Regions from separate parts of the Alteromonas sp. MTD1 genome, predicted to be linked through region 4. Evidence: predicted binding sites of a transcription regulator. Region 4 holds the regulator's gene; each other region holds the start of a gene.
The links. Region 4 encodes FNR, which switches genes on or off when oxygen is low (the NO sensors DNR and NnrR bind a similar motif). Its sites were predicted from a motif close to TTGATCTAGATCAA; they were not measured.
Positions count from the first base shown of each region.

Region 1: a site for FNR is predicted at 2,764-2,777, ahead of ACGHAV_RS04465 (OmpW family protein). Genes of this name have one in related genera too.
Region 2: a site for FNR is predicted at 2,072-2,085, ahead of ACGHAV_RS06305 (DUF3149 domain-containing protein). Genes of this name have one in related genera too.
Region 3: a site for FNR is predicted at 2,899-2,912, ahead of ccoG (cytochrome c oxidase accessory protein CcoG). Genes of this name have one in related genera too.

Region 1 is NZ_BTGG01000002.1:394,880-399,892, forward strand. It holds gene dprA (DNA-processing protein DprA) at 1-71, shown strand, start outside; gene ACGHAV_RS04445 (DUF494 family protein) at 73-549, shown strand; gene ACGHAV_RS04450 (topoisomerase DNA-binding C4 zinc finger domain-containing protein) at 616-1,158, shown strand; gene ACGHAV_RS04455 (Sua5/YciO/YrdC/YwlC family protein) at 1,181-1,786, shown strand; gene hemF (oxygen-dependent coproporphyrinogen oxidase) at 1,783-2,715, shown strand; gene ACGHAV_RS04465 (OmpW family protein) at 2,892-3,566, shown strand; gene ACGHAV_RS04470 (group II truncated hemoglobin) at 3,713-4,144, opposite strand; gene aroE (shikimate dehydrogenase) at 4,143-4,982, shown strand; gene ACGHAV_RS04480 (gamma carbonic anhydrase family protein) at 4,979-5,013, opposite strand, start outside.
Region 2 is NZ_BTGG01000004.1:46,653-51,665, forward strand. It holds gene ACGHAV_RS06295 (alpha-glucosidase) at 1-548, opposite strand, end outside; gene ACGHAV_RS06300 (MFS transporter) at 545-1,876, opposite strand; gene ACGHAV_RS06305 (DUF3149 domain-containing protein) at 2,191-2,316, shown strand; gene smrB (endonuclease SmrB) at 2,421-3,056, opposite strand; gene prmB (50S ribosomal protein L3 N(5)-glutamine methyltransferase) at 3,144-4,073, shown strand; gene aroC (chorismate synthase) at 4,090-5,013, shown strand, end outside.
Region 3 is NZ_BTGG01000008.1:115,037-120,049, reverse strand. It holds gene ACGHAV_RS12170 (acyl-CoA dehydrogenase family protein) at 1-498, shown strand, start outside; gene ACGHAV_RS12165 (DUF3016 domain-containing protein) at 662-1,210, opposite strand; gene ACGHAV_RS12160 (hypothetical protein) at 1,302-1,667, opposite strand; gene ACGHAV_RS12155 (lipase) at 2,072-2,749, shown strand; gene ccoG (cytochrome c oxidase accessory protein CcoG) at 2,977-4,407, shown strand; gene ACGHAV_RS12145 (serine/threonine protein kinase) at 4,404-5,013, shown strand, end outside.
Region 4 is NZ_BTGG01000001.1:359,078-364,090, reverse strand. It holds gene ACGHAV_RS01615 (heavy metal translocating P-type ATPase) at 1-1,399, shown strand, start outside; gene ccoS (cbb3-type cytochrome oxidase assembly protein CcoS) at 1,401-1,655, shown strand; gene ACGHAV_RS01605 (sulfite exporter TauE/SafE family protein) at 1,658-2,317, shown strand; gene fnr (fumarate/nitrate reduction transcriptional regulator Fnr) at 2,367-3,107, shown strand; gene uspE (universal stress protein UspE) at 3,245-4,168, shown strand; gene ttcA (tRNA 2-thiocytidine(32) synthetase TtcA) at 4,284-5,013, shown strand, end outside.

The DNA.
Region 1 (5,013 bases), on a different contig from region 4:
TATTAGAATATGAATTGCGTGGTTTAGTGGCCGCTGTCCCTGGTGGCTACATTAAATTGAGGGGAAAATAAAATGTTCGATATCCTCATGTATCTGTTCGAAAACTTCATCCACAGTGAGACTGAGATCCGCGTAGACCAAGACGAGCTTACAGAAGAGTTGGTTCGCGCAGGCTTTCATCATGATGAAATATACAAAGCCCTCGCATGGTTAGAAAAACTTGCTGCACTGCAAGAAACCGACATTAAGCCGTATTTTTGTAAAGGCATTAGTACTGGTTTAAGTCGTATTTATACGCATGAAGAGCAAATGCGCCTTGATGTAGAATGTCGTGGTTTTTTGATGTTCTTAGAGCAAGTTAATGTGCTTGATGCATCTACCAGAGAGATGGTTATTGACCGCGTAATGGAAATTGATTCCAATGAATTCTGCTTAGAAGATTTGAAGTGGGTAGTATTAATGGTGCTGTTTAACGTACCAGGTAAAGAAAATGCTTACGCTCAAATGGAAGACCTACTGTTCGAAGAGCCAGATGGTGCACTTCATTAATGCGTGTTTTACTCAGCACTAACTGCTTTACACGCACTGCCAAAGTGCAGTGCGTGATCGTATGCCATGTCTAAAATAGACCACTCGTTATTTTCAGCAAACGAGCATGCCTTAGAAGATAACTTTGGCGATTGTCCAGAATGTGGCAATGCCCTTCATATTAAAAACAGTAAATCTGGTCCTTTTCTAGGTTGTACTGGTTATCCAGAATGTAGCTTCAGTAAACCTCTACACGACAAACAAACGACATTACTTAAAACACTTGATGGCGTTTCTTGCCCAGAATGCAGTTCAGAATTAGCAATAAAGAAAGGCCGGTTTGGTATGTTCATCGGTTGTACCAACTTCCCCGATTGCCACTACATTGCGCCTATCAAACAGCAAGAAGAAACCTCCGTTGATTGTCCGAAATGTAAGAAAGGGCAGCTGATTTCGCGCACCAACAAATACGGTAAACAGTTTTTTGCATGTAACCATTATCCGAAGTGTCGTTATGTGCTAAATTTCACCCCAGTCAACGAAGTATGTCCAGCATGCGGGTGGGCAGTGCTTATCGATAAAAAAGGGCAGCTGCAATGCCCACAGCCAGCGTGCGGTTATAAGAAATAAACCTTGTTTTAGAGAATGAAAAATGTCTGATTTTCAAAATGGGGACGTGAATACGTTTAATCCTGTTGAAGCCAACGTTACAGAAAAAGATCCTATTGTTAGTGCATTTGAGGAAGGTAAGTTGTTGGTGTATCCCACCGAAGCGGTAATGGGCATAGGGTGTGATCCAGACAACGAAGCGGCAGTGCATGCCCTATTAGAGGTAAAACAGCGCCCAGTAGAAAAAGGCGTCATTCTTATTGCGGCCAACTACAGTCAACTCTTACCTTATGTTGACGACAATGCCATTCGTCCAGACCGTCGTACTGATATTTTTTCAAGCTGGCCGGGGCCGAATACGTGGCTATTACCAAAATCTTCTTCTGCTCCAAGTTGGATTTCAGGAAAGCACCCGAAAATTGCGGTTCGAGTGACTAACCATCCTGTGGTGGTAGAATTGTGCAACAAGCTTGGTAAGCCGCTTGTGTCAACAAGTGCCAATTTAACAGGCCAACCGCCGGCAATAACCATTGATGAAGCAAAAGCTGTTTTTGCCGATTCAGTTGTATATGTTGATGGTGAAGTAGGCGGAGCAACAAAACCGAGTACCATTCGCGATGGCGACACTGCCGAGGTAATAAGAGCATGATAGGGTCGACGCAACTTGATGGGAAAGATGCAGTAGAAGTTATCGAACAAGTAAAATCGTACCTTCTCAATCTGCAGGATACCATCTGTCAAACGTTGGAGTTAGCCGACGGCAAAGGCCAATTTGTCGAAGACAGTTGGCAACGAGAGGAAGGAGGTGGAGGCCGTTCACGCGTGCTTAAAAATGGCGCTGTTATAGAACAAGGTGGCGTAAACTTTTCACACGTATTTGGCAGTCAAATGCCGGCCTCGGCTACTGCCAATCGGCCTGAATTAGCAGGCAGAAACTTCCAAGCTATGGGCGTGTCGCTGGTTATACATCCGCATAACCCTTACATTCCTACATCACATGCAAATGTTCGCTTTTTCATTGCAGAAAAAGACGGCGAAGCGCCTATTTGGTGGTTCGGTGGTGGCTTCGATTTAACGCCTTTCTATCCGTTTAAAGACGATGTAATGCATTGGCATGAGACAGCGAAAAAGCTGTGTAAGCCTTACGGCGAAAATGTATACCCTAAGTACAAGAAATGGTGCGACGACTATTTTTACCTTAAGCATCGTAACGAGACCCGCGGTGTTGGTGGTCTGTTTTTCGACGATCTAAACGAGTGGGGTTTTGATACATCGTTTGCCTTTATGCAGGCGGTAGGCAATGGTTACATCGATGCCTATGTACCCATTATGGAGCGTCGTAAACAAGTGCCATATGGCGAACGAGAGAGAGATTTTCAGCTTTATCGTCGTGGCCGCTACGTTGAATTTAACTTGGTCTTCGACCGTGGAACCTTATTCGGTCTTCAAACGGGTGGCCGCACTGAATCTATCTTGATGTCTATGCCGCCGCTTGCGAGGTGGGAGTATTGTTATACGCCTGCACCTGGTAGTGCCGAGGCGAAGCTTGTTGACTGGCTTAAGCCCACCGATTGGTAATTAATGCCATAATATAAAGCGCCGCTACATCCATAGCGGCGCGTGATTTTGATCTATATCAATACTCATATCTACCAAGGTTTTCGTTACCTAATAAACTTGCGCTGGATCAACATCTTCTTTTTCTAAATACGTACAGTGGCCTCATTGAAGTAAATCACTTATGAGAGCACATTATGCGTACATCAACTCTTTCAGCAATTTGTCTAGCGCTAGCAGCGCTTTCTCCAGCGGTTCACGCGCATCAACAAGGCGACTGGTTAGTTCGAGGCGGTCTAACAACAGTAGCGCCGGATGAATCTTCATCAAATATTGTTGTTGGTGGCTCGGACTTAGGCGTAGCGCTTACAATCGGTAATGATACTCAGCTAGGAATTAACGTCGCCTATTTCATTACAGACAATATTAATGTAGAGCTTCTAGCTGCCACACCGTTTAAACACGATGTGTCTTTTTCAGTACCAGACCCATTAGGAACCGGCAATCAGTTAGGTGAAGTAACACATTTACCACCAACGCTTACTGCCAACTATTACTTTAATGATGCAAGCTCATCGTTCCAGCCTTACATTGGGGCAGGTATTAATTACACCTTTATTTATGATGAGCAATTTACTGGTGCTAACGAAAGTGCGGGCTTAAGTGATTTGTCGCTAGACAATTCTGTTGGTTTATCTGCTCAAGTAGGAATGGACTATCACATTGATGAAACGTGGCATGTGAATGCGTCGGTACGCTTCATTGATATAGATACAGACGCCACCTTTAAAGTGGGTGAAGCCGACGGCAGTGTGGGCGACATAGAAATAGACCCATGGGTTTATACGTTATCTGTGGGCTATACATTTTAATGCCGCTTATTGTACCGCTATATAGTAGGGCCTCTTTTTTATAGCGATACCTTGTTGTAATTATTGCACTACTTATGCGCCATTAAGAGCGTTTAAAGTAACAGGGGGTTGCGTGCGATTGGCTTTTTGCTGACTCGCACGCTTTTTTATTTTGTGTTTATCATATGTTCGGCAAGTTGATCTAGCGCCGTCAGTAGCTTTTGCGCTAATGCTAAATCGTCTACGGTTTTAAACATTGCTTTTCGCATGCAGTACATCCACTGGTCTTTAAGTTCTGGTGAGACAGTGAATGGCAAGTGGCGCGCACGAAGGCGAGGGTGTCCGAACTGCTGTTGAAAATCATCTGGTCCGCCAAGCCACATCGTCAAATACAAAAAGAAGACATGTCTTATTCTATCTAATGGTTGCGGGTGTATTGCCAGTAGTTCAGCTGCTAACGGATCGGTTTCCATAATATCATAGAACGAATTTGCCAATTCTCGCACTTTCATCTCTCCGCCAATTCGATAGTATGGCGTATTGTGTGAGGCGTTTTCTTCGCTTTTCTTTTTACCTTTAAATAAATCGCGTATACCCATGAAAAAATTCGCTGTATTTGGTAATCCTATTGCCCAGAGTTTATCACCAACTATCCATCAAATGTTTGCTGAACAAGTGGGAGAAAAGATTTCTTATGAAAAGATACTTTCGCCAGTAGACGGTTTTGTAGATGCCGCCAACGCGTTTTTAGCTCAGAAAGGCGCTGTAGGTTGTAACGTCACCATGCCTTTTAAGCTTGATGCATTCAACTTGGCAAAGGTAGATGACCAAGCAGCCAAAGATGCACAAGCTGTTAATACGCTAATGAATGGTGACAGCGGTGAAGTGTGGGGATACAACACTGATGGTGTAGGGCTGGTAAACGATCTGCTTAACAGTGGTGTGGAAATTAAGGGTAAGCGCGTGTTGCTTATTGGTGCCGGCGGCGCAGCCCGTGGCGTAATCTCCCCGTTAATAAAAGCAGGGGCCGCCTCTTTAATCATCACCAATAGAACCAAAGCGAAAGCAGAGGAAGTGGCAAGTGCCGCTTCAAATGCTAAGGTGCAGGTGGTTGCGCTTGAAGATATCGCAGATGTTGGGCCTCATATTATTATTAATTCAACAGCCGCCAGTTTAAGCAATGAATTGCCGTGCCGTTTAAATGATGGTGTTTTACAAAATTGTGAAGTGGTATACGACATGGTTTATAAAAACTCGCCCACGCGCTTTATGAGGGATGCGGCCGAACTTGGCGTTAAAACCCAAATAGATGGATTAGGGATGCTGGTTGAGCAAGCAGCCGAGGCTTTTTATATATGGACTAAAAAGCGCCCCGATACGTCAGATATAGTGAAGCGCGTTAGGGAAATCGTTACACAAAAAGAGAAGCGAAACTAGTTCGCTTCTTCTAGATACTCGTCTTTTAATA
Region 2 (5,013 bases), on a different contig from region 4:
ACTTTCGGGTTTTCCCAATTCAAATCGGGCTGCGTTTTATCAAAATAATGTAGATAGTAGGCATTAGTTTTTTCATCAAACGCCCATGCGCTGCCTTCCTCATCAAAGAAAGACCAACGTTCAGGCGGCGTGCCGTTCTCTGCTGGCCACCAGTGATAATAGTCTCGGTATGGATTATCACGAGACGAACGCGATTCTTTAAACCATTTGTGCTCGCTACTAGAGTGGTTTACCACCAAATCCATAACTACTTTAATGCCACGTTTATGAAAGCCTTCCAGCATTTCATCAAAGTCTTCCATGCTACCAAAGTCATCCATAATGTTTTGGTAGTCTGAAATATCGTAACCGTTGTCGTGATTTGGCGACTGATAAACCGGGTTCAGCCATACAATATCAATACCCAATGAGGCAATGTAATCTAAGCGTTGAATAATGCCTCTAAGATCGCCAATACCGTCGCCGTTAGAGTCTTGAAAGCTTCTAGGATAAATTTGATAAACAACACCTTCTTTCCACCATTCGCGTTTTATTGTGCTGATTTTCATTGAGAAACCTCCTGATTAATGAGGTGATCTGGCTTTGACTTAATGCGAAGTGCTAAGGCCGCTCCTACAACAAAAAGAAGACCCGACAGTGCAAGCGCGTTTCGAGGGTCGCTGCCTAGTAATGAGTCGTAGAAAAAACCAATCGTAACCATTTCAAAAATTTGAGGAAGGCAGATCATGGCGTTAAGTAACCCCATGTATACGCCAACTCGAGCTGCAGGTGTCACGTCGGCTGTAATGATAAACGGCACAGTTATAACCGCTGACCATGCAACTCCAACGAGAGCCATACATACGAATGTCATCATTAGGTCAGTGGTAAGCTGCATTGAAAGGAAACCGACTCCGCCGATTAATAAGAACAATGCATATGTTTTTGCATCTCCAAGATATTTGACAAAACGCACTATCACCAGTGCCATTACAATGGTGGTTACATTCATCACTGTAAACGCCATCCCCACTTGCGCCGTTCCTTCTACAAAACCAGGGCTTTCGGGAGTTGGGGCGTCGTAAACATGCCTGGCGATAGAGAGCGCGAGGTACTGCCACATCATAGGTAGTGCAAACCAAGTTGCTAGCTTCACCCACCAAATGGCTTTGAGCGACTTTGGCATTTCCAACAGCGCAGTCCAAAGCTCGCTTAACACGTGCTTTATACTGGTATGCTTTTGGTTGGCTTTAAATGCTTCCATATCTTCTGGAGGTATTTCATCTGTTTTGTAAAATGACCAAACAGAGGATGAAAGAATCACTACTACTCCTACGATAAATGAATATTTGACTATCTCAGGGATTTCCTTTCCATCTGTTTCTACCGAAACACCGAAAGCAATCATAATAAGAGGCATCAATCCGGCTAGAACTTGACCTGCTGCAACCATGAAAGATTGAAGTGCATAAGCGAGAGGTCTTTGTTCGTGATTCACTTTATCACCGACCAGTGCACGGTAGGGTTCCATCGCTGTGTTCATAGCAGCGTCAAGGATCCAAAACAGACCAACCACCATCCAAAGTTCTGGCACATAAGGCATAAACATTACGGCGATTGAGCCAACCAGTGCACCCATAAAAAAGAAAGGCTTACGTCGGCCAAATCGGGTCCATGTACCGTCACTTATTACGCCAATTAACGGCTGTATTAACAAGCCCGTTACAGGGCCCGCTAGCCAAAGGATAGGCAATTCATGCTCGGCGGCACCGTGGTAGCGAAAGATAGGGCTTAGGTTTGCTTGCTGTAATCCGAATCCGTACTGAATACCGAAAAAGCCAAAGCACATGTTCCATATTTGCCAAAAGTGCATTTTGGGCTTAAGTGAATCTTTCATAGTTAAAACTCGTTGTATTGATGTTTTGATAACATTCTATTTTCAAAACTTAATCGTTTAAGCTTGGTCTGTCAATGAATTTAACCTCACAATCAAAAAAGCCACCGTGTAACAGCCATAATGCTGGCTAACGTAATACAAAAGAATAATAAAAGTAGGCTAAAGCTTTGTATCAAGGCTAGGTGTTTTTTAAGTTTGATGTAGATCAAAAATAGGAAGTGATTTGGTTTTTTGATGATATGAGCCTTGATCTAGATCACGATGTTACAGATGCGTCTCCTCTACTATTAACGCAGTTGAAGAGGAGAAACATTATGTTCTGGACAATGATTAAAGACCCGGTGGTATGGGGCTCGCTTTTAGGCATTGGTATTATTGTGGGAATGATGGCGTACTACACTTATTTGTTTATGCATAATAGTGCAGACGCAACTAAATAATAGCTATGTAAATGCTAAGTAATTATTAAAAAGTGATTCGCGACAAGTAATGATCAATAAACGAGTACCAACAAGTTATTAGCCTAAGTTAACGCTTATTGTTACTAGCGTTTGTTGTTTTGAAGCGGCACGTCTAGTAGTACTAATAGCGCTGCTTGACCACCATATTCAAGCGGTGCTTGATGAAACGCTCTAACGTGTGGATGCTGAACTAAATAATGAGGCAGGGCGGCTTTTAGTACGCCTTGCCCATAACCATGCATTACACAAACACAGTCTATGGTGTCTTTTCTCGCTGCGTGTATTAAAGCGGCAAGTTCTTCTTTCGCCAACTCTCTCGTAAGACCATGCAAATCTAGCATCATTTCGGGTGAATAATCGCCACGTCGTAATTGCTTTACAATGTGGGTAGACTCGCCTTCACGGCAATAACGCATAGGGCCTTCTTGTGGAAGCGCTGCCTGATACATGTCTGAAAAGCTAAATGAGGCTGCTAGCTGTTTGCTATTTTTTAAACGCGTTGGCGAGGCCTGTTGGCGTTTATTAAACAGTTCTATCTGTTTGTCGGGCTCTACCTTGTCTTGCTGCAGCGGCTTAACCCCTTTCATTGCATCGGCAAATGAAAACCTTTCTTCCTCGACGCTATCGGCATCAACCTTACTCGTGTCGCCCGCTTTATTGACATTTTGTGCCGACAAATTTTTCTTTAAGGCTTTTAGTTCTTTTTTAAACGCTTTCATTATGAATCAATATGCAATTTAACATGGGCGAACACTGTAAATGTTAGTATGATACCAGCTTTGCAATTTCTGATGTACCCAAACACCATGACCGATAAGTTTTACCTTGAAGAAGCCATTGAAGATCTACACACCCTGTTAGATATGACGCGATGGGCAACCAGTCGCTTTAACGACGCGGCGCTGTATTTTGGTCATGGCACCGACAACGCATGGGACGAAGCAACAAGCCTTGTTTTGCAAGCATTGCATTTACCACATCCTATTTTAGAGCAGGTAGGTGAAAGCGTGTTGTCGTCTCGTTTAACCAAAAGTGAACGTGAGAAAATTGCCGAGCTGGTACTTAAGCGCGTGCAAACACGTATGCCGTTGCCTTACATCACTAACGAGGCATGGTTTTGTGGTATGCCATTTTATGTTGACGAGCGAGTGCTTATTCCACGCTCGCCTTTTGCAGAGCTTATACAAAACGAATTTGCCCCCTTTGTAGAGAATACACCAAGCAGTATTCTTGATATGTGTACGGGGGGAGCATGTATTGCCATTGCACTTGCACACGCGTATCCAGAAGCACAAGTAGATGCAGTTGATATCAGCACAGATGCGTTAGAAGTTGCCGATATCAATATTCAGGAACACGGCTTAAGTCACCGTGTTTATCCCATTCAATCAGACTTGTTTTCTAGTTTAGAAGGTCAAAAGTATGACCTTATTGTGTCTAACCCACCTTATGTTGACGCTGAAGACATGGCCGACCTTCCTGAAGAATATCACCACGAGCCAGAGCTTGCGCTTGCTGCCGGTGATGACGGTCTTGAGCTTGTCGATATTATGCTTCGCGAGGCGCCAACCTACCTAAATGATGGCGGTTGGTTATTTGTTGAAGTCGGTAACAGCGAAGTGCATATGAGCACGCGTTTTCCAGGTCTAGAAGTGATTTGGTTAGAGTTTGAAAACGGCGGGTCAGGTATTTTTGCAGTGCGTAAAGAGACACTGGTAGAACATTTTCAGCAGTAAGGAATAATAATAAATTATGTCAGGTAACAGCTTCGGAAAACTTTTCACTGTAACCACCTTTGGCGAAAGCCACGGTATAGCTATTGGCGGCGTGGTAGATGGTTGCCCTCCAGGTTTAAGCATTACTGAAGAAGATCTTCAGGTAGATTTAGATAGACGAAAACCAGGTACATCACGCTATACAACGGCACGACGTGAAGATGACGAAGTTCAAATTTTATCTGGCGTATTTGAAGGTAAAACCACTGGCACAAGTATTGGCCTTCTTATTAAAAACAAAGATCAGCGCAGCCAAGACTATGGCAATATAAAAGACCGATTCCGTCCTGGACATGCAGACTACACATACGACCAGAAATATGGCAGCCGTGATTACCGCGGTGGTGGTCGTTCATCAGCCCGCGAAACGGCTATTCGTGTAGCAGCTGGTGGCATTGCTAAAAAATACCTTAAAGAGGTTCATAGCATTGAGGTGTTAGGTTATTTGTCAGAGCTAGGCCCTATTGCTGTTGATAAGGTTGACCACAGCGTTACCAACACCAACCCATTTTTCTGTCCTGATGAAACTAAGCTAGAAGCACTCGACGAATATATGCGTAACCTTAAGAAGTCAGGTGACAGTATTGGTGCAAAAGTGTCAGTTGTTGCGAAAAATGTACCTGTTGGTTTAGGTGAGCCTGTATTCGACCGTTTAGATGCCGAAATTGCCCACGCTATGATGGGGATAAACGCGGTGAAAGGCGTTGAAATTGGTGATGGCTTTGACGTTATCAATCAATTAGGCAGTGAACACCGCGACACACTTACGCCAGATGGGTTTACATCTAATCACTCGGGCGGCGTGCTAGGCGGTATTTCAACTGGCCAAGACATTGAAGTACACATGGCACTGAAGCCAACATCAAGCATATCTGTACCGGGTAAAACCATTAACAAAGAC
Region 3 (5,013 bases), on a different contig from region 4:
GAATGGGGCATGGAGCAATTAATGCGTGATGTGCGTATTGCTATGCTTTATGAAGGCACTAACGGTATTCAAGCACTTGACCTGATTGGCCGTAAATTAACGCGCGATGGCGGTCAAATGATGGAAGCAACGTACAGTGCATTTAGTGCATTAGTTGCTGACATTCAAAATGCAGAAGACAAAGCGCTTGCTCAAGGCATTCTAGACGACTGGCGTGCATCGGCGTCGGACTGCTTGGGCATGGATCCAACTACAGCAGCATCGGCTGCCTGTGACTTCCTGAACTACACTGCATACTCGCTAATTGGGGTATTGTGGTACAGCATGGCCGACACGGCAGCACGCGGCGACAATGCTGTACTTGCTGCGTCGAAGAAAAAGACACGTGATTTCTACATTGAACGTCTACTTCCTCGTCGCGATGCACACAAAGCAGCGTACCTTGCGGGTCCTGACAGCACACTTGCCATTGCTGGCAGTGAGTTCGATTACTTGTAAACGTAAGTAGATAGTCCTGCCAAATAAGCAGAGCTGTCGTCACATCGTAGATACAAAAAGGCCGCCTAATTCGTCAAGAATTGGCGGCCTTTTCCTTAGCATTTATATATTTATATCGGGCTTATATTAGCGCAGGCACGATAGCCGGTAAGAGGACAATTCGCTACTCTTCGTTTGCAGCCACGTTTGTCGTAAAAGTATCGTTAAACCAGTCTTCTAACATGATTTTTTCGTAGCTCAGCGTGTCTCCGCGATTTTGGCGAATATTCGACTCCATAAAATTCATGTCTTTCAGCTGCACTTCTTCAGCACTTGAGATCACAGCGCCTTGCTTATCTGACAAGGTGTAGCTAAACGTCATTCTGGGAATATCTACACGTTGAATAACGCGTACATCGTTGGCCGCACCTACGCCAAACCCCACAAATTGACTTGGCCAAACCTGGCCTGCTAAATCTACGTTCGTTACCGTCATCGTTAACTTTTGTGAGTCAGGCAACTTCGATGCAAGTTCAACAATATGCTCTTCCAATGCTGCTAGGGTACGTTCGCGAAATCGCTTTCTTGATTCATTGGCAGGACGTACATCGGTGTACTTCTCTGCATTTTCCCATGTTACTTTCACTTCAGCCGCAGACACCGGCGCACTAGCGAAAAGCAGCGGTAGCGCCACCGCACTTCCTATCAAAGAACATAGAATAACTTTATTCACGTTGAAACTCCTAAAAAACCGCTACAGGTAAACAACACTTGTTCATCTATCGATTACAACGCCTAGCTAATTAGTTGCTACTTAGCAGCAACTAATTAGGTGCTTGCAAAACCGACGACTGTTTTATTATTAGGCACAATTGTGCCCTTTTAGTTCCCGTAAAATTTGGGTTTATATCGTCGCCATCACAATACACGCCACTGAAACGACGAAGACTTGCTTTATCTACGGTTATTTCCTGTAAATAGGTTTGTTGGTAGGGTTTAAGCGGGCCAATTTGCATTACCACGTTTTCTCTAAGCGCTTCTAATTCGTTGCGTTCGGGCATGGTAGCCATTTCTGCAAGCCAATCAGAAATAGAGTTTTGCACATCCTCAAATAAATATTGTGCAAAAGGCGAGCGTAGCACCAGTACCAAAAGAATAATTTCAGCAGCAATAACAAAAAAACGTAACATGACTTCTCAGCCTACTTCTACAGTTGTATACAACGTTTAACAGCACTTATTCAGCATAGATATTTGGTTGAGAATAAGCACTGTATTTCGTTCAGTTCCATTAAACGTTAGTGAGTATATACATACATTTATGGGTCATAAATAGCGCTATCTATACGCCAGTATATATGCCTGCATATATATTTAAATCACACCATCAGCATTACCGCGTTGCTATAAACAACGTGCGCCTTACTACTATCATCTTTTGCATTCACTCAATATTTGAGTGCTGGCTTTCCTTTACTATAAATTGTTCATTTGCTGTACGAAAGTACTATCGAAATAATGTTACAGGCCTTCTACCCTAGCCTTGTTAAATAATTGTTAATAAGCGAGGGTTGAAGAAAGTGAAAATTATAAAAATGATAGGGCTGTTATTAATTTCGTCGGTTGTGGCTACTTATGCTAATGCCTGTAAAGACGCGGTAGTTTTGGTACATGGGAACAGTGCATCACCATCAAGTTGGAACAATACGGTGAATGAGTTATACCGACGAGGCTACTCATCAAGCGACTTGTTCTTGCCCAACTGGGGCTCAAAGTCATGCGCTGCCTGCAATAACCACAGCGGTTCGGAGGAAACACCGGTTAGGAATGCCATTATCAATGCGGTAAACGCATCGTGCACGGGGCGTATTGATGTTATCGCACACTCAATGGGTGTTACCTTATCTATTCAGCAAATCGATAAATTAGCAGCATCAGGTTTTGTTGATAGCTTTGTAGGCATAGCAGGTGCAACAAAAGGCCTGCGCACATGTGGCGTGTACCCGTTTAACGTGTGGTCAAGCACGTGCGGACGAGATGGCCTTTCTATTTCAAGCCCATTTTTAGACAGCATTGCCAACGTGCCTATTGGTCGAAACGTGTATTCCATTAAAAGCAATATTGATCAAATTGTGTGCGCAACTGGCGTATGTACAGTTAACGGCGTTCACACCAGCAGAATAGACGGTGAAGACGCGTCATATACTTATGTTTTAGGTCATTTCGGTCTTCAAACAGACACCGCTGTACAGCAAGTAAACCTTATTCAATAGCGACGGTTTTACTTAAAGCTCGATTAAGGTCAGTGGTTAGAAGGCCTTAATTGAACTTAGAACTAAGCTTACATAAAATCACAGCCTAAAACTTTCTGAACTTTCAGTATTGACTGAAACATAAAAAAAATGGATCATTCACGTCACTATTGATCTACATTAAAGATGATGTAGCACATGCTGTTATACTCAACGTAGCAGTAGATGTTGTTAGCGAAGGTGTAACTATGAATGACCAAATACCGGTAAAAAATGTCACTCCGGTAAAAGTGCATAAGCCCAAAGGGGCTATTGAAGGGAAACGTTACGATTCTCGCAGCCGCATTTATGTGCGCGCCGTAAAAGGTCCACTGGAATCTTTCCGCCGTTTTTTTGGCCTATTCTTTTTAGGCCTGTTCGCTATTATTCCTTGGTTCCAGTACAACAATCAGCAGGCAGTGTTACTTGATATTGGCGAGCAGCGCTTCACCATATTCTCGTTAACGCTTTGGCCACAAGACCTTACGCTGCTAGCGTACATATTTATCGTATCTGCATTTGCCTTGTTTTTCGTCACCACATTCGCAGGGCGTGTGTGGTGCGGATTCATGTGTCCGCAAACTACGTGGGTATACATTTACACTTGGTTTGAAGAAAAAATTGAAGGCCCTCGCAACAAGCGCATAGCGCTAGATAACCGCCCTATGGATACCGACAAGTTTCTTCGCAAAACAGCCAAACACAGCGCATGGGTTGCTGTTGCCCTATTAACCGCACTTACTTTTGTAGGCTATTTCACCCCCATCGACCGCTTGTTTATTGATTTCTTTACGCTAAATACTAGCTTTTGGGCCGGGTTCTCAGTCATCTTTTTCGCTGTATGTACTTACGGCAACGCTGGGTATATGCGCGAAATTATGTGCACGCATATTTGTCCTTACGCACGTTTCCAGTCGGCTATGTTTGATAAAGATACCTTTACCGTGTCATATAACGCGAATCGCGGTGAGCAACGTGGCCCTCGCCCAAGAAAGTTAAGCCATGAACAAGTGCAAGAAAAGGGTATTGGTGACTGTATAGACTGTAACTTATGTGTACAAGTGTGCCCTACCGGTATCGACATTAGAAACGGTCTTCAATACGAGTGTATCAACTGCGGTGCATGTGTTGATGCCTGTAACGGTGTGATGGATAAAATGGGGTACCCCAAAGGCCTTATTAGCTTCACTTCTGAAGAGGAGCTTGCAGGCGGTAAGACCCATATTATTCGTCCGAAATTAGTAGGTTACTTTGTGGTGCTCGTGATCATGTTAGGCCTATTATTCGCCAATATTTATACGCGCAGCCCCACCGAAGTTGACATCATTCGCGATAGAAACTCACTGTATCGCGAAACCAACGAAGGCTTAATTGAAAATGTGTACACCATTAAGGTGCTAAACAAAACCCAGCAAGAGCATATCTACACTATTGCGGTAAAAGGTTTGCCTGACTACACCTACATTGGGGAGCAACAAGTAACTGTTAAAGGTGGCGAGGTGTACAGCACGCCGATATCAGTTGCAACCGATGCCTATAATCTGGAAGATACGGTAACGGATATCTTCATTAGCGTAACCACCACCATTGATGGCGAGGCAGTTACCGTTGATGAGCCAACTAAATTTCTTTATCGATGACTGATTTTTCTTTCTCGGGGCTTAGCCCCGACACCATACTTGATGCCCTGGAATCTCAGGGCATTTTTTTACAAAGCGGATTGCTTGCGCTAAACAGCTACGAAAACCGTGTGTATCAGTTTTTAGCTGAAGACGGGAAGCGCTACGTTGCTAAATTTTACCGACCTGGACGATGGACTGACGCTCAAATTCTTGAAGAGCATGCATTTGCAACAGCATTAGTTGAAAGCGAAATTCCACTTGCAGCACCCATTGCATTAAATGGAAGCACCCTGCACCACCACAATGTTGAAGGTACCGACTATCGTTTTACGCTATTTCCATCGGTGGGCGGTCGACAGTTTGAAAACGACAATTTAGATCAGCTTGAATGGATGGGTAGATTCATTGGCCGTATTCATCAGGTGGCGCAAGCAACACCGTTTAAAGAGCGCCCTACCATTGATATTCACAGTTATTTAGAAGAGCCAAAGCACGTGCTTGAGAATAGCTCGTTGCTGCCAGAGCACCTAAAAACCGCGTTCTTCGCTATTTTAAACCCGGTTATCGAAACTACGCGAAGCGCGTATAGCGCAAGTTCGCTTATTCGCTTACATGGCGACTGCC
Region 4 (5,013 bases):
CATTGACGGTCAGGTTTTAGAAGGTCGCGCATCGGTTGACGAGTCTATGCTAACGGGCGAGTTTAATCCTGTATCGAAGTCACAAAACAGCGTTGTATACGGCGGTACTGTTTGCCAAGACGGTAGTTTAACAATATCAGTAACCAAAACACTAAAGCATGCGCTGGTTAATGAAATAGTTCGCCTTCAATCGAGCGCAATGGCCAGTAAACCTAAAGCGGCACAGCTTGCCGATAACTTTTCTCGATATTTTGTCGTCGCCGTACTCGTAATCTCAGCTTGCACCTATGGATACTGGTCCTTGCAAGGCAGTACAGAGGCTTTTTGGATTACGATATCTGTGTTGGTGGCTACATGCCCTTGTGCTTTAGGCCTTGCCACTCCTTCCGCATTGACCTGTGCAATGGCTAAACTTAATCGACAAGGTATTTTACTTAAACGTGCAGACGCGTTAGAGCAGGTAACCAGCATAACGACTATTGCTCTTGATAAAACAGGTACATTAACGAAGGGCAAGTTCACACTGGCTCAAACCTGGTTTGCTGAAGGTGTGGATGCACAAACTATGTTGGCCCTTGCCAAAGCGTTAGAATCTCGTTCAGAACACCCTATAGCAAGTGCCTTTTTAAAGTCCACTTCACCTAAAACTAGTAGTGAAAAGAACGCCAAGCAAGCACCTGATGATCAAGCTGAAGCATTTACAGTTAGCCAATTTGAAGTAACCCCTGGCGGCGGAATTGCTGGGGTGATTAATGAAGCAAAATGTTTAATGGGTACGGCTTTATTTTGCGATGTAGCGCCGCAAAATGTGAACATCGATGCTAATGTGTTTTTAACGGTAAACGGTCAACTGTTGGCTGCTTTTGTAGTGAATGACAGCCTTCGTGAAGATACGCAAGAAACACTTAACGTACTGTCACAATCTCATGAGCTAGTCGTGTTAAGCGGTGACACACAAGACAATGTAAATACACTCACGCATTCGTTACCCATTACTAAATCACTTGGCGGGCTTACGCCTGACAAAAAATACAATGCGGTAGTCGAAATGCAGCGTCAGGGTAAAAAAGTGATGATGATGGGTGACGGTATTAACGACGCTCCTGTACTTGCCAGTGCAGATGTTGCTATAGCTGTTGGCAACGCAACCGATGTAGCAAAAACTGCCGCCGACGTTATTTTGCTGGGCGATCAACTTTTGTCTGTGCCTCAGCTTATTGAAACCGCACACAAAGTGAAACAAAAGATTCGACAAAACATCGGCTGGGCTGTTGGCTACAACGTATTAGTTCTGCCGTTTGCAGTTACTGGGCTTTTATCACCCTGGATGGCCGTTGTGGGTATGTCGTTAAGCAGTATTATTGTTGTAACCAATTCAACGCGGCTTTTAGGCAAATAGAATGAGCATAATTTACGTCCTTATCCCCATTGCTATCATTATCGTTGCGTTGGCAATTGTTATTTTTTTCTGGGCTGTAAAATCTAATCAATTTGAAGATTTAGATCGTCAAGGTTACAGTATTTTGTTTGATGACGACCTTCCACCTGAAGAGAAAAAACTCGCTGAGCAGCGAAAAGCCTTGCAGCGTAAAGAAGAAAAACAAAACATGGGTAGCGCAAACCAAGAAACAGTAAATAAAGAATCGAAGCGCTAAATATGGAAGGTATTAACTATCTATCTGCGTTTCTCATTGGTCTTGCCGGCGGTGTGCACTGCGTTGGAATGTGTGGCGGTATCGTAGCCGCGCTAAGAATGGTTTCCCCAAAAGATGCTAACCCACTTCCCTATACACTTGCCTATAACTTGGGGCGCATATTTAGCTATACCGTTGCAGGTGCGCTTACCGGTGCAATTGGTCACATGGCGTCTGAATTTATTCCTTTGGCAAATTATGTTCTTACGCTGTTAAGCGGTATTATGCTGTTGTTATTAGCGTGCTATCTAGGAAAGTGGTGGACTGTTTTAACCGCACTAGAATCGTTTGGTAAAGGTTTGTTTTCTAAGCTTCAACCTGTTTCTAAAAAGTTTCTTCCTTTTAAATCACCAATGCATGCCATTCCTTACGGTATTATTTGGGGCTGGCTACCTTGTGGCCTTGTTTATTCTACACTTACGTGGTCTTTAGCCGCAGGTAATGCGTTGCAAGGTGCGGCGTTAATGCTGTTTTTTGGGTTGGGTACCTTACCAACATTGTTGGCCGCCAGCGCGGGTAGCCAGCTTCTGCTACGTGGTTCTCAACATACTGTTACCCGACAAGTCATTGCGGTGTTAATGGCTTTATATTCAGTGCTTTTGATTTATCGGGCAATCCTTTAAAGCTTGCGGTATTATTGGCAAATAACCATAACTATTGTGAGGTCTTGTCATGAGCGCAGGAAGCCAGTTTTCAATTCACTGTCAGAACTGTAGTTTTAGCCATTTGTGTTTACCTGTGGCACTGAATAAAACTGAAATTGAATCTTTAGATGACATTATCGAGCGTAAAAAGCCCCTTCACAAAGGTGATATATTAATTAGTACGGGCGATACATTTCGCTCTTTATTTGCTGTGCGCACGGGTTCTTTTAAGTCTTTTCTAACCAATAACGAAGGCGAGGAACAGATCACCGGCTTCCATTTTCCAGGCGATATCATAGGCTTTGATGCGCTGCGAGAGAATAAACACCAAAGCTATACACAAGCGCTGGAAACGGCAATGGTATGTGAACTCCCCTACGAAACTCTTGATGAAATGTCGGTGCAATTCCCGAAACTAAGACATCAAATATTAAGCTTTATGAGTGCTGAAATTAAACAAGATCACGACATGATCATGCTACTTAATAAGCGTACAGCAGAAGAGCGTTTGTTGTATTTTATCTCTCATCTATCACAACGTTTCGAAGAGCGTGGTTTCTCACATCGTGAATTCCATCTAACGATGACACGAAACGAAATTGGAAATTATTTAGGGCTTACCATAGAAACAATTAGTCGTTTACTTAGTCGTTTTCAGAAAGAAGATATTATTAAGGTAGACGGCAGACTTATTACTATCAAGAACTTTGACCGCTTAAACGAGAAACTAGAGGCTTTAAACGGTCCCAGTATTGTGTGCAACGGCTAGGCCTGCACTATATAACTTGTGCACAAGCTCGCTACCCACTAACTTTTGAATTAGCAAAATATTGATCTAGTTCAACTTTCGTTTTCGAGTTTGTCGTTTACACTAAACATATATGGTTCGTTTTAACGGGACATCACATGATTGAGTGTAGACATATTTTAGCGATTGTTGATACTGAACGAGACAGCCAGCCTGCGTTAAGCCGGGCGTTTGAACTAGCCGCAAAGACAGGCGCTTCGGTTACTGCTATGTTAGTGGTGTACGACCTTTCTTACGACATGACCACAATGTTAAGCGGCGATGAGCGTGAGTCAATGCGCGACGCGGTTACCAATGAACAAGCTAAGTGGTTAAAGAACCACTTGAATGCTTTAGGGTTCCAAGAAGCCGATATCGTGGTGGAGTGGAATAATCGCGCGTACGAATCAATTATTTCCTATACGCTAAACGACAAAGTTGACCTTGTTGTAAAAGCCACAAAGCGACATGACGACTTGGTGTCTGTGTTGTTTACGCCAACTGATTGGCATTTAATGCGTAAGTGCCCCTGCCCTGTGTTATTAGTAAAAGACCACGACTGGCCAGAAAACGGCGAGATAATCGCTGCAGTTAACGTGGGTAGTGAAGACAACGAACACGCTGCCTTAAATGATAAAATTACACTTATCGCAAACGATTACGCCACGTTACTCAAAGGCAATGTGAATTTAGTTAATAGCTATCCAACCACTCCGCTTAATGTTGCAATTGAAGTGCCAGAGTTCGACCCTGAGAACTATCACAATGCGGTTAAGGATCACCACAACAAAGAGATGCAGGCACACGCGCTTAAATATGGTGTTCCCGATGAAAAATGTATCGTGAAAGAGGGACTCCCTGAAAAAGTGATACCGCAAGTTGCCAAAGACATTGATGCAGAGCTTGTAATAATTGGTACTGTGGGGCGCGTAGGCATATCTGCGGCATTAATAGGAAACACTGCGGAACACGTTATTGATGAACTCAATTGTGACGTTTTAGCTATAAAGCCAGATGGTTTTGTTTCACCACTAGCAAAATAAAAAAGTAAGTAGCGTTTTACCACGCTATGTCCATAAATTAACGTCAGCAAACATGGTTTCGAAAACACGCTTTATTGTATAATGGCGTTTTTAGAACGAAACAAGCAAGTTAATTATGAGTTTAGGCACAAACAGTGCTAGTGCTAACGATGCGGTATCAAACGCAGCACAAAGCAAGCAAAAGTATAATTTCAACAAACTTCAGAAGCGACTTCGCCGTAACGTGGGTAAAGCCATTGGCGATTTTGGCATGATTGAAAACAACGATAAAGTAATGGTGTGTTTATCTGGCGGTAAAGACAGCTACACCATGCTTGATATTTTACTTTTCCTTAAGAAAATTGCGCCTATTCATTTTGACATCGTAGCGGTAAACCTTGACCAAAAACAGCCAGGTTTTCCAGAGCACATATTGCCAGAATACCTTGATAGCATTGGTGTGGACTACAAAATTGTAGAAGAAGACACGTACTCTATAGTTAAAGACAAAATTCCAGAGGGAAAGACAACGTGCTCTTTGTGTTCAAGGCTGCGCCGAGGCATTTTATATCGAACTGCGAAGGAATTAGGCGCAACTAAAATTGCCCTAGGTCATCACAGAGACGACATGCTAGAAACCTTCTTTTTGAACATGTTCCATGGTGGCAAGCTTAAATCAATGCCGCCTAAACTTGTGAGTGACAATGGCGAGCACATTGTAATTCGTCCCCTTGCCTACTGCAGCGAAAAGGACATCGAGAAGTACTCTCAGGCCGTCGAGTTTCCAATTATTCCATGTAACTTATGTGGAAGTCAGGAAAACTTGCAGCGTCAGAATATAAAAGCGATGCTACAAGATTGGAATC